DNA from 2 places in the Enterococcus diestrammenae genome. Region 1 is predicted to be linked to the other one. Evidence: predicted binding sites of a transcription regulator. Region 1 holds the regulator's gene; the other holds the start of a gene.
What was found. Region 1 encodes LexA, which represses DNA repair genes until DNA is damaged. Its sites were predicted from a motif close to CNAACANNTGTTNG; they were not measured.
Positions count from the first base shown of each region.

Region 2: a site for LexA is predicted at 3,842-3,855, ahead of uvrB (excinuclease ABC subunit UvrB). Genes of this name have one in related genera too.

Region 1 is NZ_JBMRGR010000010.1:5,902-17,279, forward strand. It holds gene recJ (single-stranded-DNA-specific exonuclease RecJ) at 1-1,956, shown strand, start outside; gene ACO03U_RS08175 (adenine phosphoribosyltransferase) at 2,069-2,581, shown strand; gene ACO03U_RS08180 (hypothetical protein) at 2,910-3,110, opposite strand; gene lexA (transcriptional repressor LexA) at 3,231-3,854, opposite strand; gene ACO03U_RS08190 (DUF896 family protein) at 4,148-4,390, shown strand; gene tkt (transketolase) at 4,478-6,469, shown strand; gene ACO03U_RS08200 (glucosaminidase domain-containing protein) at 6,676-7,590, shown strand; gene cysK (cysteine synthase A) at 7,767-8,696, shown strand; gene ACO03U_RS08210 (Fur family transcriptional regulator) at 8,808-9,239, shown strand; gene ACO03U_RS08215 (RidA family protein) at 9,244-9,624, shown strand; gene ACO03U_RS08220 (DnaD domain protein) at 9,724-10,443, shown strand; gene nth (endonuclease III) at 10,449-11,129, shown strand; gene ACO03U_RS08230 (transglycosylase domain-containing protein) at 11,326-11,378, opposite strand, start outside.
Region 2 is NZ_JBMRGR010000005.1:88,273-99,650, forward strand. It holds gene ACO03U_RS05305 (helix-turn-helix domain-containing protein) at 1-83, opposite strand, end outside; gene ACO03U_RS05310 (iron-containing alcohol dehydrogenase) at 210-1,322, shown strand; gene ACO03U_RS05315 (amino acid ABC transporter ATP-binding protein) at 1,430-2,167, opposite strand; gene ACO03U_RS05320 (amino acid ABC transporter substrate-binding protein/permease) at 2,171-3,589, opposite strand; gene uvrB (excinuclease ABC subunit UvrB) at 3,952-5,946, shown strand; gene uvrA (excinuclease ABC subunit UvrA) at 5,988-8,807, shown strand; gene ACO03U_RS05335 (amino acid racemase) at 8,976-9,704, shown strand; gene rapZ (RNase adapter RapZ) at 10,250-11,134, shown strand; gene ACO03U_RS05345 (gluconeogenesis factor YvcK family protein) at 11,131-11,378, shown strand, end outside.

The sequences.
Region 1 (11,378 bases):
TTACCGAATCGCTTCACTGATGGCTATGGCCCTAATCTGGATGTCTATCACCAACAGATTGAAAGTGGAATCCAGCTGATTGTCACGGTAGACAATGGTGTTTCCGGACATGCAGCAATCGATTTTGCCAATAGCCAAGGGGTGGATGTCATCGTCACAGACCACCACGAGTTGCCAGCAGAATTACCAAATGCGTATGGCATTATTCATCCTCGCCATCCAAAAGGGCAGTATCCGTTTGGAGATTTGGCAGGCGTCGGGGTTGCGTTCAAAGTTGCTTGTGCCTTACTAGATGAGGTGCCACTAGAGTTTATGGATTTAGCAGCTATTGGAACGATTGCAGACATGGTTTCTTTGACCGATGAAAATCGCGTCATGGTATCGATTGGTCTTCAAATGATCAAACAGACGGAGCGCATCGGTCTACAAGAGCTGTTTCGAGCAGCCCAAAGTAAAATTACCGATGTCGATGAAACGATGATCGGTTTTGCAATCAGCCCTCGTCTAAATGCCGTTGGTCGATTAGGAGATCCCAATCCGGCCGTGACTTTACTGACTACTTTTGATGAAGAGGAAGCTCGCCAGTTGGCCGGTAGTTTAAATACGATCAACGAAGAGCGCAAAGCTTTAGTTGCAGCCATCACTGAGGAAGTTATGGGGATGCTGGATCCCAATAGTCCAATCCACCTAGTCGCTGGTCACAATTGGCATGAGGGGGTATTGGGGATTGTAGCGGGACGAATTCTTCGGAGTACCGGAAAGCCAGCCATTGTTTTGACGATTAAAGAAGATGGAATTTGTAAAGGCTCTGGTCGTAGTATTGAAGCCTTGAATCTTTACCAGATGTTAGATGGCATGCGGGATTTATTTACAAGTTTTGGTGGACACCATGCGGCGGTTGGGTTGAGTTTGCCTCAAGAAAATTTGGCTGAGTTAAAACAGCGCATGGTTGACTATCTCGATGAGCAGAAGCTAGATTTGACGACTGGTGAGGAATTGCTTATTGATGGTGAGGTAAAAGTCACTGATATTACCTTACCGTTTATTGAAAGCCTCGCTGTGTTAGCGCCATTTGGAACGGATAATCCCTTGCCTCGCTTTGCTTTGAAAGCGACAGGAACGACTGTTTTACGACAAATAGGCGCCAATCAGCAACACTTGAAGATGGCGGTAGTCGATGATTCATCAGCAGATGCTTTGGATGTCATAGGCTTTGACTTTGGCTCTGAAATAGAGGAATTTAAGGGTGAAGCCTTCACCCTGGTAGGGGAATTTGCCATCAATGAATGGAACGGGGTCAAAAAACCGCAGATGCAGCTAGTGGATTTCCAAGTCACCGGCCTACAGTTATTTGATTTCCGAGGCAAAAAAAATGTCCGGCTCTTTAATCCTACAAAGGCAACCTTGTTGTTGGCCTTCAATCGTTTGAGTCGGTCGTTAGATAGTCAGTTTGGCGAAAGTATTTATCGCTATCGTGGAGCGGAACAGTTGCAGCAAACCTTGACTGCGGATAATTATCAGGAAATTGCCTTTCTCGATTGTCCAGAAGATCCTACCTTGATTAAAGAGGTCCTGCAGCAAGCACAAATCAATCGGGTGATGTTCGTCTTAGAAGCGCATGATGATGCGTATTTAGATGGGATTGGGACTCGGGAGCAATACGCTCGTCTTTTTAAACTAATTGCGGCACAACCCCGCTTAGATATTCGCAACAAATTACCAGAAATCGCGGGATATTTACATTTACCACCAAAATTATTGATTTTCATGATTCAGGTGTTTTTTGATCTGAAATTTGTTACAATAAGCGATGGTGTTTTGCAACGAGAGCCCACTGCTGAGAAAAAAGCATTGGAATCCAGCAAATTATATGCATCTCGCTTGAAAAAGATAAAAAGTGAAGAATTTTTATTGTTGTCAGATCTTGGCACATTAAAGGCTTGGTTGACGAACTAGGTTTGCTGATAGGGAGGATTCCTTTGATTATAGAAAGGGATTCATCAGATGACTTTCAAACACAGTAACTTATAGCGAAGACTGTTTTTCACACATCATAGGAGGAAACAAGATGGATTTAAGAGATTATGTCGCAAGCATTGCTGATTACCCACAAAAAGGGATTGTCTTCCGCGACATTTCCCCGCTCATGGCCAATGGTGAGGCCTACCGGGAAGCTACAAAGCAAATCGTGGATTATGCAGCAGAAAAAAGTATTGATATGGTAGTGGGGCCGGAAGCACGAGGTTTTATCGTGGGCTGTCCTGTGGCGTATGAATTGGGAGTCGGTTTTGCGCCAGTCCGCAAACCAGGGAAGTTGCCACGAGAAACCATCTCAGTATCCTATGAGTTGGAATATGGCACAGATACCTTGACCTTACATGCCGATGCCATCAAACCGGGACAACGAGTCTTGGTTTGTGATGATTTATTGGCTACTGGTGGTACCGTCAAAGCGACCATTGATCTAGTTGAAAAACTGGGGGGTATCGTTGTCGGTTGTGCCTTCTTAATCGAGCTAAAAGACTTGCATGGCCGTGATAAAATTGCCAATTACGAAATCTTAACCTTGATGGATTACTAATGATAAAAGGTACTGACAATTTTGGTTGCAGTACCTTTTTTATTGCTTTGAAAACGAATAGATTAAAACTTAAAAACACGCTTTTTCTGTCATGTTGTTGTGTGCTGGACATGACTTCATGAACTTTAAAGAAGAGCCTGCTAGTCTTAAATACAAAAGCACATACATTTCACTAAAACAAAGTTTGCCACTATCCGAGAAAATCTCCGGAAATGTGCTCATTTTGTTTTCCGATTTTACCAAGTTCATCTGATAATAGCCAAACGAATAGGAGCTCTTGCCTTTAACTGGCAACAGCTCCTATTTGTTCCTGTTTCTATTTATCAATTTACTTGTGACTAGGATAGCTGACAGATTGGCGGCTCTGACGGCGTTGGGCTTGGCGAATCTGTTTATCATCCCACAAGGTAAACCATAAGAAGAAGAGGGGAACAAAAATCATGGCTGCCAGCTCGACTCCATATGTGACCACCACATAGCTAATGACTAATCCTAATCCCACTAAAGCAACATTTCGAATTCCATTCATTTTCTTCACCTCATCTAAGTTATACGAACAAATGTTTGTATAGTTATTATACGAATGTTTGTTCGGTTTGTAAAGCAAAAAAAGAAATCTTCAAGCAAAAAGTTGAAGATCTCCTAGAAATCAACCAACGTGGCTGCGGTAAAGACCAACTACTTGGCCTAAAATCGTCACGTTTGGCAAAATGATGGGATCCATAAAATCATTTTCAGGTTGCAAACGGACATGGTCAGATTCACGGAAAAATCGTTTGCAAGTAGCTTCATTTTCATCGGTCATGGCAATGACGACATCCCCATTTTGGGCATCCCGTTGTTGTCGTACGATGACTTGGTCACCATCTAAAATACCGATATTGATCATGCTTTCACCACGAATAGTCAACATAAACAGACTACCAATATCGTTACTCAAATTTGGTGGAATGGGGAAAAAGTCAGAAGCTTCTTCCACGGCGAGGATTGGCTCACCAGCAGTGACCACACCTAGCACAGGCATATTTTCAGATTTGATGCCAATTAAGTCCAACCCGGCTTGCGTTAATTCAATCGCTCGGGGTTTAGTTGGATCTCGTTGGAGTAGTCCTTTTTTTTCGAGTCGGGAAAGGTGCCCATGGACGGTAGAAGTGGAAGACAGGTGGACAGCTTCACCGATTTCTCGTACGGTTGGGGGATAGCCTTTTTCTGTGACTCGTTCATGTATGAAGCGCAAGATCTCCTCTTGGCGGGAGTCTGTTCGTTTCGCCATGATTACACCTACTTTCTTTACTATGCTAAGTGTACCATACGTAAAAAGCGAAATCAAACAAATGTTCGCTTGTTGGCGAAATTTGTTCGCTAGTTGTTCCCTTGGCAAAAATTTGGCAACTTTAATGAGGGGAGAAGGTTTCTTAGCCATTTGATTGGTGAATTTGTACTGTAATTTTTGCCGGCTTTAGTTTATGATAGAGGAGGTGAAACGGGGAATCGAGGCGATTAACAATCCTTCGTTTCATTTGGAATCGTATTGAATCCATTTCACAATGGTAAGGAGGCAAGCCAATGCTGTCAGCAGAAAAAATGGCACGAATCAACGAATTGGGTCGCAAAAAAAAGAGTGGCACGTTAACCGCTGCTGAAGAAAAAGAACAGATTCTTCTACGACAGGAGTACTTAGAAGCTTTCCGCTCAGGGATGCGCCACCATATTGAAGGTATGAAAGTAGTAGATCCTGAAGGCAACGATGTGACACCGGAGAAGCTCAAGCAAATTCAAAAAGAAAAAGGTCTCCATGATCGCAAATAGCTTTTTAAGAAGGCTTAGATTCCTTCTTTGCAAAACAAAAAAATAAAGGTATAATATACCTAAATAAAGATACAGGAGGATTTCGTATTGTTTGATAAAGTCGACCAGCTGGGGGTCAATACCCTGCGTACACTAAGTATTGAAGCAATTCAAAAAGCCAATTCAGGCCACCCTGGCTTACCAATGGGGGCAGCACCAATGGCTTACGCATTGTGGACACGTCATTTGAAAATCAACCCGCTAACTTCTCGTAATTGGGTCGATCGGGATCGTTTTGTGTTATCAGCAGGCCATGGTTCTGCTTTGCTGTACAGTTTGTTACATTGTGCTGGCTATCAAGTAACCATCGATGATTTGAAAGGCTTCCGCCAATGGGGCAGTAAAACCCCTGGACACCCAGAAGTAGATCATACCGATGGCGTTGAAGCAACAACAGGACCTTTAGGACAAGGGATTGCTATGGCTGTAGGGATGGCAATGTCTGAAGCTCATTTGGCAGCAAAATACAATCGTCCTGAGTTTCCAGTGATGGATCACTACACGTTTGCTTTGTGTGGTGATGGCGACTTAATGGAAGGTGTTTCTCAAGAAGCGTGTTCCATGGCCGGTCATATGAAATTAAATAAATTAGTCGTGTTGTATGATTCAAATGATATTTCTTTAGATGGTCCGACTTCCATGTCCTTTACAGAAAATGTTGGTCAACGTTTTGAAGCATACGGATGGCAACATATTTTGGTAGAAGATGGTAACGACTTAGAAGCTATCTCCAAAGCTATCGAGGAAGCTAAAGCTGAAACCGACAAACCAAGCTTGATTGAAGTGAAGACCATCATCGGGTTTGGTGCACCAAATGAAGGTACCAATAAGGTTCATGGGGCTCCACTAGGCGCAGAAGGTTTGGAAATTGCGAAAAAAGCATATGGCTGGGATTACCCAGAGTTTACAGTTCCAGAAGAAGCGGCTGCTCGTTTTAAAGAAGCCATTATTGATCGTGGTTCAAAAGAAGAAGCAGCTTGGGAAGATATGTTTGCTCATTATAGCAAAGAATACCCAGAGCTGGCTAACGAGTTAAAAGACGCATTTGCTAACAAGTTGCCTGAAAACTGGGATGAAGCTTTACCAGTTTATGAAGAAGGTTCAAGTCAGGCTAGTCGGGTTTCTAGCAAGGAAATGATTCAAGCAATTTCCAAGGCGGTTCCAAGTTTCTGGGGTGGTTCGGCAGATTTATCTTCTTCTAACAATACGATGGTAGCCGACGAGAAAGCCTTTGAACCAGGAAATTACGATGGTCGTAATATTTGGTTTGGTGTGCGAGAATTCGCCATGGCAGCAGCGATGAACGGTATCCAACTTCATGGTGGAACTCATGTTTATGGCGGAACTTTCTTCGTGTTTACTGACTATTTGCGTCCAGCTGTCCGTCTATCAGCTATCCAAAATATCCCTGTGACTTACGTTTTGACTCATGATTCTGTGGCTGTCGGTGAAGATGGACCAACCCACGAACCAATCGAGCAATTGGCGAGCCTTCGTTGTATGCCAAATGTGCACGTGATCCGTCCAGCTGATGGAAATGAAACCCGTGCCGCTTGGAAAGTAGCTATGAACTCTCAGAAGACACCAACTGTCTTGGTCTTAAGTCGTCAAAACTTGCCAGTCTTACCGAATACGGCAACCGATGCGGATGAAAATGTGGCTAAAGGTGGGTATGTCTTGTCTCCAGCAAAAGAGACGGCCGCAGGGATTCTAATTGCGACGGGTTCTGAAGTCGGTCTAGCTTACCAAGCACAACAAGCGTTGGCTGAAGAGGGAATCGATGTAGCCGTGGTTTCTATTCCAAGCTTCGACTTATTCCAAGCGCAATCGCCAGAATATATCGAATCTGTCTTGCCTAAAGCTGTAACCAAGCGGGTAGCTATCGAAGCTGGTGCCTCCTTTGGTTGGGAAAAATATGTAGGCGATGCTGGAAAAATCATCGCGATTGATCACTTTGGTGCCTCCGCTCCTGGAGACAAAGTTTTAGCAGAGTTTGGCTTCACAGTCGAAAATGTCGTAAAAACTTTTAAAAGTCTTTAATTAAACGTCGCTTTAATAAAGAAGCCCAATTGCTTTAAACAGCGGGGCTTCTTTATTTTGTCTTAGTCGAATAGTCAGAAAAAATAAGCCGAGCGAGGGCTTTCACTTGTTCTTTTCCTGCGAGATACGTATAATAATGAAAGCATGAATAAATGACGTTATTCAAAAGGCTCTAAAAAAACTGGAGCTGAAAACAGGAGGAACCCATGAAAAGTTATCAGACACGGATTGAACGACGCAACGCAAGAAAAGCTGAAAAACAAGCACTTGCGAAAAAAGCAGTGACAGTGGTGGGTACTAGTGTCGCAGTCGTACCAGTCTTAGGTGGCGTTATCCCTGGTCAACAAGCAGAAGCCAGTGAATACAACTACCAACAACCAAGTGCTGCCCAAAACCTTATCGCGCAAATTGGACCAGTTGCCAGCCAGATTGCTGATGCGAATGATTTATACGCATCTGTGATGATTGCCCAAGCTTTGTTGGAAAGTGGCAATGGTGGCTCAGGCTTATCTCAGGCACCGTATTATAATTTGTTTGGGGTCAAAGGAACTTACAATGGTCAAGCGGTTTACATGCCAACTTTAGAATATCTCAACGGCCAATGGGTGACGATGAACGAGCCCTTCCGTCAATACAACTCTTACTGGGAGTCCATGCAAGACCATGCCGATGTTTTGCGAGGCACAAGCTTTGCGACAGGGGTCTCCCATTACTCTGGGACATGGAAAAGCAATACCACTAGCTATCTAGATGCTACGGCCTATTTAACTGGTCGTTATGCGACAGATCCTGGCTATGCTGGCAAACTAAACTATTTGATCTCGGCATATAATTTGACACAATACGACACACCAAGCTGGAGTCAACCCACAACAGCCACGAGCCAAACTACCACTAGTGATGTTTCATACGAAGAAACCTCTTATGAAAGTACCGAAACTACAGCGACAGAAACCACCGCGACGGCGACTGCTTCTACTAGCGGTGAAGTATATACAGTTGTTTCCGGTGATACTTTATGGGACATTGCCAGTGCATATGGGATTACAGTGGATCAATTGATGGAAAATAATGGGCTAACCAGTGATGCTATTTCTGTAGGACAACAATTAGCAGTATAATTAGGTCAATTCACTAACGATAAAAAGTTTCAGGGCTGCCAATGCCTTGAAACTTTTTTTACTTCAATTCGACATGAACCTCGCGAGAAAAGGGAATACTGGCATAAATCTTGGGAATTCGTTATGATAACTATAGATAAAAAACGAGTTGTCATTAAAAGAGGAGGAAATAGCGAATGAGTATTCATGAATCAATTTTAGCAACAATCGGTCAGACTCCCGTAGTGAAGTTAAACAACCTCGTTCCGGCAGGGGCGGCGGATGTTTATGTAAAATTGGAATTTTTCAATCCCGGGGGTTCTGTAAAAGACCGGATTGCCTTAGGGATGATTGAAGCTGCGGAAAAAGCTGGCAAGCTAAAATCTGGTGATACCATCATAGAACCCACTTCTGGCAATACAGGAATTGGTTTGTCTTCGGTGGGGGCCGCTAAAGGCTATAAAGTGGTGATCGTCATGCCGGACACCATGAGTATTGAACGACGTAAATTAATGCAAGCTTATGGTGCAGAGCTGATTTTAACGCCGGGTGCGGAGGGAATTGGCGGTTCCATCAAAAAAGCTGAAACATTAGCTGCTGAGAAGGGCTGGTTCTTGCCTTTGCAATTTGAAAACCCGGTGAATCCCCTCGTTCACGAAGAGACAACTGGTCAAGAGATTGTAGCGGACTTTAATGAACTTGGGTTGGACGCCTTCGTGGCAGGAATTGGGACTGGGGGCACTCTCAGCGGCGTGGGACATGTATTGCGAAAGGCGTTTCCTGAGATTAAAATTTATGGAGTAGAACCTGCTGAGTCAGCTGTTTTAGAAGGTGGTAAACCCGGCCCCCATAAAATCCAAGGAATTGGGACGGGTTTTGTACCGAAAACGTTGGACACTAAGGTATACGATGAAGTGATTGCCATCAAAGGGGAGGACGCCTTGACTTGGGGACGCAAAGTCGGTATGGAAGAAGGCTTTTTAGTTGGTATTTCGGCCGGCGCAGCTATTTTGGCTGCAGTTGAAGTCGCTCAAAAGCTTGGTGCGGGCAAGAAAGTCTTAGCAATTGTACCCGACAATGGGGAGCGCTATCTGTCTACAGCCTTGTATCAGTTTGACAAAGAATAGCCTTTTGATTGCAAATTATTGAGGTTTTTTTGCATTTCATTAAATCAGCTAGAATTTTCAAGGATTATCTTGTATTATGTAAGAAGAAATTTTGTAAAGGAGGCCAATTCGATGGAGCATCTAACGGTTGCAGAAGCAATCACGCGTCTGAAAGAGGACAAGGTGCGTATTACCCCACAACGCTATGCCATCATGGAGTATTTGGCCAATCACCATAATCATCCAACAGCTGATGAAATCTATCAAGAAATGGCAAGCCGCTTTAGCGGGATGAGTGTTGCGACGGTTTATAATAATTTGCGTTTATTAGTGGATAAGGGCTTGGTGACCGAAATGAATTATGGCGATGCTTCTAGTCGCTTTGATTTTACGGACCAACCTCATTACCATGCGATTTGTAAAAAATGTGGCAGAATCGAGGACTTTTATTATCCTGGGTTAGAAGATGTGGAAATGGCAGCCGGGCGCTTGACGGGGTATGACATTAGCCAGCATCGCCTTGAGGTTTATGGCTTATGTCCAGATTGCCAAAAAGAGGAGTAATTCAATGAAAACGATTCAAACCAATCTAGCACCAAAAGCCATTGGCCCTTATGTACAAGGTAAGATTGTCAACGGCTTTCTATTTGCTTCGGGACAGATTCCCCTAGATCCAAAAACTGGTGAAATCGTGGGGACGGATATCGAAAGCCAAGCCCAACAAGTATTTTCCAACATCGAAGGGATTTTAACGGCTGCAAATTTGACCAAAGATGCGGTAGTAAAAACAACTTGTTTTATGAAAAACATTGCCGACTTTACCAAGTTTAATGAGGTCTATGGGGCGTTTTTTGATAATGAACTACCGGCTCGTTCAGCGGTAGAAGTTGCTGGTTTGCCAAAAGATGTATTGATTGAAGTGGAAATCATCGCTGCTGTATCTAACTAAAATCTAGGGAAGACAGAGGTGGGAACTTCTGTCTTTCTTTTTGGCTAATGGGGGTCTTTCTGTTAGACTTTTAATGAAGTAGGGGAAAGAAGGAGAAGTATGGATTTTGTAAAAGAATGGTTACAGGCTGGTCAGATGACTGTTTCGCGACTGCTATTGCAACATTATCACCGCTTAGGTTTAACCACTGAAGAATTGGTCTTTTGGTTAGAATTAAATAGTTACAGTCAACAAGGGGAGACTTTTCCCGACTTGGATCAGATTGCTCGACAGATGGGATTGTCTCAAGCGCAAGTTTTTAAACTTTTAGAACAAGTGGTCGCTAAAGAAGTCTTGCAAATTGTTACAGCCCAAGACAGCCAAGGGCGCCAGACGGATAGCTACGATTTTTCGCCGCTATATGAAAAATTAACGACAATTCTACAAGCTGATGCCGCTCAGGCAGAAGTTACTAGTAAAGAAGATCAAGTCAGTCACCTGTATCAAATTTTCGAACAGGAATTTGGACGCCCCTTATCCCCATTAGAGTATGAGCGGATTGCTGGCTGGCTAGATGAAGATCACTACGATCCGGAGCTGGTTCGCTTGGCTTTAAAAGAGGCGGTGACCCATCAAGCCCGCAGCTTAAGCTATATCGACCGGATTTTACTGAATTGGGAAAGCAAAAATATCAAAACAAAAGAAGCCGTTACCAACGAACAAGCTCGGCGCAAAATGGCGTTGTTGCAAAAAGAAGCGGAAGTCAGTCAAGGGTCTGGCACCGCTGATGATCAACAGTTGCCACCGATTACATTACACAATCCCTTCAAGGAGGACTGAAGTCGATGCTAAATCAAGCCCAAACACAACAAGCTTTGGCGATTATGGGAGAGATGTTTCCTGAGGCCCACGGGGAACTGGTACATGAAAATGCTTTTCAGCTGCTAATTGCGGTAATTTTGTCTGCTCAAGCGACCGATGTCGGAGTAAACAAAGCCACACCCGGACTATTCGCAGCTTATCCCACGCCCCAAGCCTTAGCTCAAGCCCCCTTAGAAGATATTATGGCCAAAATCAAAACAATCGGCTTGTATCGTAACAAATCCAAAAATATCAAAGCTTGCGCAGAAAAACTGCTGACAGATTTTGGTGGAGAGGTGCCAAGAACCCGGGAAGCCTTGATGTCATTACCAGGGGTGGGGCGGAAAACGGCTAATGTCGTCCTAGGAGATGCTTTTGGTGTGCCAGCTATTGCGGTGGATACCCACGTGGAACGGGTCTCAAAACGACTGCGAATCTGCAAGCAAAAAGCCAGTGTGCTGGAAGTAGAAGAAACGTTGATGAAAAAATTACCAAAAGATTCTTGGGTAACTGCTCACCATCGTATCATCTTCTTCGGCCGCTACCATTGTCTGGCTCGCAGTCCCAAATGCCAAGGTTGTCCGTTATTATTCATGTGCATGGATGGTCAGCAACGCCTGCAAGTGCGTTATGATGGTGAGAACTTTCATTCAGTGGCGAAGTAGACACTGGTCGCCCGCTTCCTCAAAAGAAAATATCGACGTGCTTTTGTGGAAGCAGGAAACCTGGTTGGACCGCTGTTTGCTCTCGTAAAAGCTTAACGTTACAAATAAGAAAGTCTTGCCTGATATGCATAACCTAAAAAGCCACCTTTCATGTAAGCTGATAAAGCTTGCGAGAAAGGTGGCTTTTATTGAGTAATTAAGCTGCTGATTTAATACTATCTGTTTCGTTTTTTGAATTCTTGTCAGCAG
Region 2 (11,378 bases), on a different contig from region 1:
GCTTTTCTGGATGTCACCCCTTGGATTACTTGATTAACGGAATACAACTTTTCATCAATACTAAACTTTACTCTTTTTGACATATAAAAACTCCCAACATAGTAGACTAGAAATTTTTGTTTTTTCTAGTGTCTACTATGTTGGGAGCATATCAGTAAGCTTGGGTTAACTCCTCTGTTTGCTTATTCGGAAGAAAGGAAGATGAAAAGGTGATCCGATCATTTGCCAGTCCACAGTTATATATTCAAGGTCCGGGTGCATTTGATACACAGTTAGGCCAGTTGCGCCGTTTGGGGAACCAAGCCTTGGTAGTTACCGATCAGTATGTTTATGATTTAGTTGGCAAAAGTTTAATAAGTAATTTGACGGTGGTAGGGATCCATGGCTGCCCCTTTTTTATCGATAGTCAAAGGGAGACCTTCGCAGAGCAGATGCGGGCAGGAACGCTAACCGCTTGGGTTGCTGATTTGCTTGGTGTGTCGGGAGATAAAGAGAAAGAGTTTGGCAAGCTTTTTGTGATTGGTTTAGGGGGTGGTGGCGCCTTGGATGTGGCGAAAACGCTGGCCCGGGCGTTACAGGTGAATGTCGCTGTTCTACCCACCTCCGCAGCAACAGATGCTGCCACGTCAAGGATTTCAGTGATTTACGATGAAGCGGGGGTCTTTCAACGATATGATTATTATAAGACAAATCCTGCCATCGTTTTGGTGGATAGCCAAGTTATTTTTGCGGCACCTGCCAAGATGCTAGCACAGGGAATCGCGGACGGTTTAGCTACCTATGTGGAAGCCCGCGCCGTTTGGGAAGATGGCAGTAGCAACACAGTGGGTACGAGACCAACGTTAACGGCTTTAGGAATTGCCGAAAAATGTCGTGCTGTCTTATTTGCAGAAAGTCAACAAGCTCTTAAAGATCAAGAAGCTGGGCGTTTGACAGCGGCTTTCGAAGCGGTAATCGAAGCCAATATTTTATTGAGCGGATTAGGCTTTGAAAATGGTGGTTTAAGTTTAGCCCACGCTTTTCACAATGTGCTACAAGGAAATCCAGACCTGCAAGTACCAAGAACTCATGGAGAAGTGGTAGCCGTTGGTTTGTTATTGCAATTGGCTGCCGAAAAACGAGGGACAGAGTTTGAAGAATACTACAGCTTATTAAAAGCTTTGGATTTACCTGTTTCTTTGCAAGCTTTGGGACTTACTTTGGAACCAAATCAAGTGAAAGAGCTGGTGGCAGGAATCCTAGCTACCAAAAAAGCTAGCAACCACTTGCCGGTAAAAATGTCAGCAGCTGATTTGTTAGCGGCTTTTAAAAAAATGAACTAGGTAAAAATAAAAAAGCCGCGAACTCTCGATGCACCTTGAGAGTCCTCGGCTTTTTCACGTTAGGCTTGCTACCTTTTAAGGAAGCAAATTGTCTATTCTTTTGTCGATTAAATATTCAACACTTTGTCCAAAAAGTCTTGGGTTCGAGGGTTGGAAGGGTTATTGAAGACTGTCTCTGGTGTGCCATCTTCTAAAAAGCGGCCTTCATCACAGAAGAGGACTCGGTCAGCCACTTCTTTGGCAAAGCCCATCTCATGGGTGACGATCAGCATCGTCATTCCTTTGTGAGCGAGTTTTTTCATAACGTTTAGCACATCCCCTACCATTTCTGGGTCAAGGGCAGATGTTGGTTCATCAAAGAGCATGATATCTGGATCCATCGCTAAGGCGCGGGCGATGGCGACTCGTTGTTTTTGACCGCCAGACAAACTATTTGGCTTGGCGTTTAACTTGTCTTCAAGGCCGACTGTTTCCAACAGCTGAGCGGCTTTTGCTTGGGCCTCAGCTTTGGAGAGTTTGCCTAAGTCAACGGGGGCCAAGGTGATGTTTTCCGCTACCGTCAAATGAGGGAAAAGATTGAAATGTTGGAAAACCATGCCGATGTGCTGGCGTGTTTTATTGATGTCCGTCGACTTGCTCATTAAATCGGAGCCATCGACAATGATGTGACCACTAGTTAGTTCTTCTAAACGGTTTAGACACCGCAGAAAGGTACTTTTACCAGAACCAGAAGGACCGATGATGCACACCACTTCGCCTTCTTGGATGGTGACCGAAATATCGTTAAGCACGGTGTTGTCTCCGTAACGTTTGACGAGATTGTTTACTTGGATTTTTTCAGCCATCTGTTATGCCACCTTCTTTTCGAGTTTCCGTGCGATACGGGTTAATGTTGTAATGACGATCAAGTAAATCAGAGCGATGATCAGGTAGGTATAGGTACTTTGAGACGTTCGTGCCACGATGATCCGGCCTGTTTGAAGCAATTCAGCAACCCCGATGACGGAGATGATTGTCGTGTCTTTCAAGGTGATGACAAATTGATTGACAAAGGAAGGAATCATGATTTTTACGGCTTGTGGCAAAATGATTTTTTGCATGGTGCGACTGTGGGAAAGGCCCAAACTACGGGAAGCCTCCATCTGACCTTTTGGTACCGCGTTGATCCCACCACGGACTAGCTCGGCGATATAGGCGCTGGCATTTAAGGTGAGGGTGATTACGCCGGCGGTAAAATCAGGGATATTAAAGGGGAAGCCGAAGAAAATGAAGAAGGCTAAGACCATCATTGGGATTCCGCGGATGATATCCACGTAAGCGCCGGTGATCACTCTGAGAGCCTTGATTGGGGATACGCTGAAGAGGCCGAAGATGATACCGACAATTGTTGCCAAGGCAAAGGAAAGAACCGCCAAGCCAATCGTTTTTCCGAGACCTTTCAAAAGGATTGGCCAGTTGTTTTTCAATAAGCCGATAAAGGTGTTTTCACTAGATGCGGTAGGGGCGGCCGTGGTGATATAGGTATCGATGATTTCTTGGTATTTGCCGCTATCTTTGAGTTTGGCTAAACCGGCATTGAAAGCTTCTAAGAGTTTTTGATTGGTTCCTTTTTTCACAGCGAAACCATAGGAGTTCCCTTTTTCTGGTTCGCCAATTAGTTTTAGTGGTTGGCCGTTGTTGATAGCGTAGCCTAAAACGGGAAAATCATCGAAAATCGCTTGGACCTTGTTGCTGGTAAGGGCATTGTACAAGGCATCAGCCGCATCATAGGTTTTGATGGAGTAGCCATATTTTTCTTGGTTATCTTGTAAGAAGGTGGCACTTTCTGTTCCGACTTTGGCAGCGACGGTCTTGCCTGCCAACTCTTCGTAGCTAGTGATTTCAGTGTCATCTTTTGCTACCGCCATCTGAATCCCGCTATCGAAGTAAGGCTCGCTGAAGTCAAAATTAGCCTTGCGTTCTTCAGTGATACTCATGCCGGCGATCATACCATCTAATTGGCCGGACTGAACGCCTTGAATCGAGCTATCAAAGCCCAGAGGTCGTAGTTCGACTTCAAAGCCTTGGTCTTTGGCAATGGCGTGAAGGATATCGATATCAATCCCTATGTATTCGTTGTCCTCGTTTTGAAATTCGAAAGGGGGAAAGGTCAAGTCAGTGCCGATTTGGTACGTTTCAGCTGCAAAAACTTGAGGGCTGCCCCAAAGAAATGTTAGAAATCCTAACAAGATGACAACTCTTGTTAGCAGTCGTTTGTGTTGTGTCATATTTCAAACCTCCATTATTTTTGAATGTTCTTTGAGAAAAAAGTTGATTTAGCCACTGTTTTTCCCATAAGAAAAAATATTCTCTAGGGATAATTATAAAGTTCTTAGGAAAACCAAACAAGACAATCCTGTGAATTTCTGTAATTTCTGCTGAGAAGATAACGTTAGATGTTAGGTTATCTTACATATACAGGTTGGAGTAAACTTCCAAAGTATCTGTTAAATTTCCAGAGAGGCCTTACTTAAAAATAGCGAAAATATGTTCGGTGTGATACAATAAGACAGTTGAAGTGTCTCCTGTTTTGCTTTTAGCTGCGAAGCGATTACACTGAGTATAATCATAGAAAAAGGGGTGTGTTGTGATGTTTGAACGAGATACGACCCGCCAGTTTAATCTGGTATCCAAATACCAGCCCGCCGGTGACCAACCGGAAGCCATTGCCCAATTGGTGGAGGGCGTGGTTGGTGGTAAAAAAGCCCAGATTCTCTTAGGTGCTACTGGGACTGGGAAAACTTATACCATTTCCAACCTAATTAAAGAAGTCAACAAACCGACCTTGATCATTGCCCATAATAAAACCTTAGCTGGGCAACTATACGGAGAGTTTAAAGAGTTTTTCCCGGAAAATGCTGTGGAATACTTTGTGAGTTATTATGATTATTACCAACCAGAAGCCTATGTACCGTCTTCAGACACATACATCGAGAAAGATTCGAGTATCAACGACGAAATCGACAAGTTGCGCCATTCAGCAACGAGTGCCTTATTGGAACGCAATGATGTTATTGTTGTGGCTTCGGTTTCTTGTATCTTCGGTTTGGGTTCGCCGATGGAATACCAAAAACAAGTGGTTTCATTGCGAGTAGGGATGGAAGTCAGTCGTGATCAATTGTTACGGCAACTGATTGATATCCAATTTGAACGCAATGACATCGATTTTCAGCGGGGGCGTTTTCGAGTTCGAGGGGATGTCGTGGAAATTTTTCCTGCCTCTCGGGACGAACGAGCCTTGCGGGTGGAATTTTTTGGTGATGAAATTGACCGGATTCGTGAAGTCGATGCTTTGACTGGTGAAATATTAGCAGAGACAGAGCATGTATCGATCTTTCCGGCGACTCACTTTGTCACTGATGAAAATCATTTGGAACAGGCGATTGCAAATATTCAAGCTGAGTTGACGATGCGTTTAAAAGTCTTACGAGACGACAATAAACTATTGGAAGCCCAGCGCTTGGAACAACGCACCAATTACGATATCGAGATGTTACGGGAGATGGGTTATACTTCGGGGATCGAAAACTACTCCCGCCATATGGATGGCCGTAAAGAAGGAGAACCCCCATATACTTTGCTGGATTTCTTCCCAGAGGATTTTTTGATTGTCATCGATGAATCCCATGTCACCATGCCCCAAATCCGCGGGATGTACAACGGAGATCGCTCTCGAAAGCAGATGTTGGTGGATTACGGGTTCCGCTTGCCTTCTGCGTTGGATAACCGGCCGTTGCGCTTGGAAGAGTTTGAACAACATGTCAACCAGATTGTCTATGTCTCGGCGACTCCGGGACCTTATGAAGCCGAACAGACAGATACGGTGGTGCAACAAATTATTCGACCAACCGGTTTGTTGGATCCGGTGATTGAAGTGCGACCAATCATGGGGCAGATTGATGATTTGGTTGGAGAAATAAATGAGCGAGCAGAAAAAGATGAACGGGTCTTCGTCACTACTTTGACCAAGAAGATGGCAGAGGACTTGACGGATTATATGAAAGAACTAGGTATTAAAGTCAAGTATCTTCACAGTGATATCAAAACTTTGGAACGAACAGAAATCATTCGCAATCTCCGCCTCGGTGAGTTTGACGTCTTAGTCGGTATTAACTTACTTCGGGAAGGGTTGGATGTGCCAGAAGTATCTTTGGTGGCGATATTGGATGCTGATAAGGAAGGTTTTTTGCGAAGTACTCGTTCGTTGGTGCAAACCATTGGCCGAGCGGCTCGTAATGCAGAAGGTAAGGTAATCATGTATGCCGATAAAGAAACGGATTCCATGAAACAAGCCATCGAAGAAACGGCCCGACGTCGTAGTATCCAAGAGGCATACAATCAAGAACACGGCATTGTACCGAAGACGATTATTAAAGAGATTCGTGATTTGATAGCCATCACTAAGGTAGCTGAAGATGGCGATACTTATCAAACATTGGCGGATTATGAAGATATGTCCAGTGAAGATCGGGAAACGCTGATTTTGAAACTGGAAAAAGAAATGAAAGATGCCGCTAAAGCCTTGGACTTCGAAACCGCCGCAACATTACGGGATACGATTTTGGAACTAAAAGCCGGCAGTTAAGCTTGAAGTGAAGCTAGCAAAAGTGATTTAGGAGGCCGAAGATGGCAAACGATAAAATTGTAATTCATGGGGCACGGGCCCATAATTTGAAAAATATTGATGTGACGATTCCTCGTGATCAGCTGGTGGTGGTGACTGGTCTATCCGGTTCAGGCAAAAGCTCGCTGGCGTTTGATACCCTCTATGCAGAAGGACAACGGCGCTACGTGGAAAGCTTATCTGCCTATGCTCGACAATTTCTTGGCCAGATGGATAAGCCGGATGTGGATGCCATCGATGGTTTAAGTCCAGCGATTTCCATCGATCAAAAAACGACCAGCAAAAATCCCCGTTCTACGGTCGGGACGGTGACAGAAATCAATGATTATCTGCGCTTGCTCTATGCTCGGGTGGGTCATCCCATCTGTCCTAATGATCATATCGAAATCACGAGCCAATCGGTGGAACAGATGGTGGATGAAGTAATGGCATTGCCTGAACGTACCAAAATCCAAATCTTAGCCCCAGTGGTTTATCAGAAAAAAGGTCAACACAAAAAAGTTTTTGAAATGATTCAACGAGAAGGTTATGTCCGGGTTCGGGTAGACGGTGAGATTTATGAAATTAGTGAAGTTCCGGAACTTGAAAAAAATCGCAAACATGAAATCGCGATTGTCATCGACCGGATCGTGGTCAAAGAGGGGATTCGCTCTCGGTTATTTGATTCTTTTGAAACGGCACTGCGCCTAGCAAAAGGGTATGCAGTTGTAGATGTCATCGGGGAAAAGGAGATGCTTTTTTCTGAGCATTATTCCTGCCCTTACTGTGGCTTTACTGTTGGCGAATTGGAACCCCGGCTCTTCTCCTTTAATGCTCCCTTTGGCGCTTGTCCAGAATGTGATGGTTTAGGGATTAAATTAGAAGTGGACGTGGATTTGGTGATTCCTGATCCTACCAAGACCCTTCGTGAAGGGGCGATTGCACCATGGAATCCCATCAGTTCTCAGTATTATCCAGAGTTGTTGCGACAAGCTTGTGAGAAGTTTGGTATCGATATGGATACGCCTTTTGAAAAACTGCCGGAAGCCCAACAAGAAATCATTCTCCGAGGATCAAACGGTGAGGTTTTCCACTTCCATTATCAAAATGATTTTGGCGGCGTCCGGGATGTCGAAGTTCCTTTTGAAGGGGTCCTCACCAATATTAAACGGCGTTATCATGAAACCAATAGTGATTTCACCCGCGATCAAATGCGTTTATATATGACAGAGCTGACTTGCCAAGCTTGTCACGGTTTTCGTCTAAATCCACAAGCCTTATCCGTGCAGGTAAACGAAAAAAATATTGGGGAAATCAGCGAATGGGCGATTGGCGACTCTTTGGCGTTTTTAAGTCATTTAACATTGACGCAACAAGAAGCAACCATCGCCAAACCCATCATTAAAGAAATCAATGATCGTTTGAACTTTTTACGAAATGTTGGCTTGGATTACCTGACGTTGAGCCGGGCAGCTGGGACCTTGTCTGGTGGGGAGGCCCAACGAATTCGTTTGGCTACCCAGATTGGCTCCAACTTATCCGGTGTCTTGTATATTTTGGATGAACCTTCCATTGGTTTACACCAGCGAGACAATGATCGCTTATTAGATTCGTTACGAAAGATGCGGGATTTAGGCAATACGCTAATCGTTGTCGAACATGACGAAGATACGATGCGGGCAGCTGACTACCTGATTGATGTCGGACCGGGAGCTGGGGATCAGGGAGGCGAAATTGTTGCGGCTGGAAAACCCGAAGAAGTGGCAGCCAACCCTGACTCGATTACTGGTCAGTACCTTTCTGGTAAAAAGAAAATTCCTGTACCGCAAACCCGGCGTGAAGGAAATGGTCAGGCGATTGTGGTAGCTGGTGCTAGTGAAAACAACCTCAAAAATATTACCGTGAAATTTCCACTTGGGAAGTTTATTGCTGTTACTGGTGTTTCTGGTTCGGGGAAATCCACCTTGGTGAATGATATTTTGAAAAAAGCCTTGGCACAAAAAATTAATCGTAATTCCAACAAACCTGGCCGTTACAAAAAGCTAAGTGGCTACGAAAATATCGAAAAAATCATCGATATCGATCAAAGTCCCATTGGCCGGACACCGCGGAGTAACCCAGCCACCTATACCAGTGTCTTTGATGATATTCGTGATTTGTTTGCCAAGACCAATGAAGCCAAAGTACGCGGCTATAAAAAAGGACGTTTCAGCTTTAATGTCAAAGGCGGCCGGTGTGAGGCTTGTAAAGGCGACGGTATCATCAAAATCGAAATGCACTTTTTACCAGATGTCTACGTGCCTTGTGAAGTGTGTCATGGCAAGCGCTACAACTCTGAAACCTTGGAAGTGCATTACAAAGGTAAAAACATTTCAGAAATTTTGGATATGACGGTGGCTGACGCTGTTGAATTCTTTAAGCATATTCCGAAAATTCATCGTAAACTCCAAACGATTGTGGACGTTGGGCTAGGCTATGTCACGTTGGGTCAGCCAGCCACGACCTTGTCTGGTGGGGAAGCCCAACGGATGAAGCTGGCTAGTGAACTGCATAAAAATTCTAATGGGAAGAGTTTTTATATTTTAGATGAACCGACGACGGGCTTGCATACTGATGATATTGCCCGCCTGCTCCAAGTCTTGCAACGGTTGGCGGATGCTGGCAATACGGTATTAGTGATTGAACACAATCTGGATGTTATCAAGACAGCCGATTGGGTGATTGATTTAGGTCCAGAAGGTGGGGCTGGTGGCGGCACTATCATTGGTACCGGTACCCCTGAGGCGATTGCTGCTATTCCTGAAAGCTATACAGGACAGTATTTGAAACGAGTCTTGGTTTAGGACTGGGATTTAGGAGTAAAAGCTTTGTTAAAGTAAATCCTGACAAAAGCGTGAAGCCTTGCTTTACGCTTTTGCTGTGGTATGATAACACTATTAAAAAAATATCTGTGCCAAACAATCGTTTTTTAGACGATATTTGGTAGCAGCAAGTGGAAAGTGGGAAGATTTGTGGAAAATTTCTTCAGTATTTTAGGCGGGATGGGCACCTTGGCTACCGAAAGCTTTGTGCGGATACTTAATCATCGCACCGTCACCCACAAAGACCAAGATTACTTAAATTATGTCTTATTCAACCATGCGACTGTGCCAGACCGTACTGCAGCCATCATCGATCCAGAAACGGCTGAAAGTCCACTGCCTTATTTGCTAGATGACATTGCGAAACAAAATTTGCTACAACCGAACTTTATCGTGTTGACTTGTAATACGGCGCATTACTTTTTTGATACTTTACAAGAGGCAACTAAAATTCCGATTTTACACATGCCCAGAGAAGCTGCTAAAGAATTGCAACGGCGCCAAACTGGTGGTAAAGTTGCCTTTTTAGGAACAGAAGGCAGTGTTAAAGCCGGCGTTTACGAAAAAGAATTGCGGGCTTGTGGCTTTGATGTCATGATTCCTAAACCAAAACTCCAGCAAAAGGTCAATGATTTGATTTATCGCGACATTAAAGAACAGGATTTTTTGAATAAGGATTTGTATTATGAAATTTTGTTTGAGGCGGTAGAGATTTGTGGCTGTGAAAGTGTTGTCTTGGGCTGTACCGAGCTGTCCTTGATGGAAGAATTTGCCAATGATCACTCCTACCAAGTCATTGATGCTCAATCGATTTTAGCTGATTGTACCATTGAACGGGCCCTAAATGATCGTCAGGCGGAAAAGGCTGGGAAACAGTGATCCTCCCTGGGAGAGAAGCAAACTTTTAAAACAAGCGAAACCGATCTGTAGGTGATTTAGCAGATCTGTTTCGCTTTTTTGCTATTTTAAACTCCTATAAGTTTAAAATGATGTGAACTCCTATTTACCAGGTTTTTAGAGAATTTTATATGGTTTTTCGACGGCACAAAAATGGTGAAACGTCGCTTTGTAGAAAGGAAAAGCTGAACTGAAACGGGAAACGCCAAAAATTAAACGTGCTTGGCATTTACCGGTCCAGCAACACCAGAGGAAATCTCTGGAAGCAAGCCCCACTGTTTTTTAAGGGTTGTTTAACAGAAGAGTGGGCTAGTATAGACTATCGCTCCTTGGCCAGCTCTAATTCAGCGCTGTATTTTCGTAAATTTCAGTAAAATGATAGTAAGGACACGCCCGGAATGCTATAATCATTGAGGAACAGTAAAATTAATGAAGGAATCTTTGCGATAGCCTTCGTTTACTTACGAAAATTGATTTGTAAATTTTAGATGAAAATCAGCACCTTTATTTAAGAAAGGGGTAGAACCATGCAAGAAAATTTAAAATTAGTCATTATTACCGGTATGAGTGGGGCTGGAAAGACAGTAGCTATTCAAAGCTTTGAAGATATGGGCTTTTTTTGTATCGACAATATGCCACCTTCTTTGATTCCAAAGTTTTGGGAACTCATCAAGGAATCCGGAAAAATCACCAAAATTGCATTAGTGGTGGATTTGCGATCCCGGTCCTTTTTTGAAGAAATCCAAAGTATGTTAATCGATATTGAAAATACGAACTTTATTGATACCCAAGTCCTATTTTTGGATGCTTCCGATGAAGAACTCGTGTCTCGCTACAAGGAAACTCGCCGGACCCATCCAATGGCGATGGACGGGCTGATTACAGAAGGGATTCGGAAAGAGCGGGCCATCTTGGAAGATTTGAAAACCAAGGCTACGATGGTAATTGATACCACTACGTTGACACCACGGCAGTTACGGGAACGGATCAATGAGCAATTCAAGACTTCTGAAACACAAGGTTTTCGGATCGAAATGGTTTCCTTTGGTTTTAAATATGGCTTGCCGATAGATGCCGACATCGTGATGGATGTGCGCTTTTTGCCAAACCCCCACTATGTCCAAGAACTGCGACCTTTGACAGGGATGGATCAACCGGTGTACGACTATGTCATGTCTTCTGCAGAAACAGAAGATTTTTACGAACGCTTCATCGGTCTGTTGCAAGCCATCATGCCAGGTTACGTCAAGGAAGGCAAAAGCAGTCTGACCGTGGCGATTGGTTGCACAGGTGGGCAGCATCGTTCTGTAGCTTTGACAGAGAGAGTGGGTCAGGCTTTGGCCAAAGAGTACAAGGTGAACATTACCCATCGCGACAAAGATAAGCGGAAAGAGACGGTGAATCGTTCATGAAGATGAAAACCTATCGCATTCGCAAACCGAAAGTTGTAGTGATTGGTGGCGGGACTGGGTTGCCAGTAATCTTAAAAAGTCTTCGCAATGAAAGTGTTGAAATCACCGCCATTGTCACGGTAGCTGATGACGGCGGTTCCAGCGGTGAGATTAGAGAATCCATCGCCATGGCCCCTCCTGGTGATTTGCGCAACGTCTTAGTGGCGATGTCGGATATGCCAAAATTGTATTCGGATATTTTTCA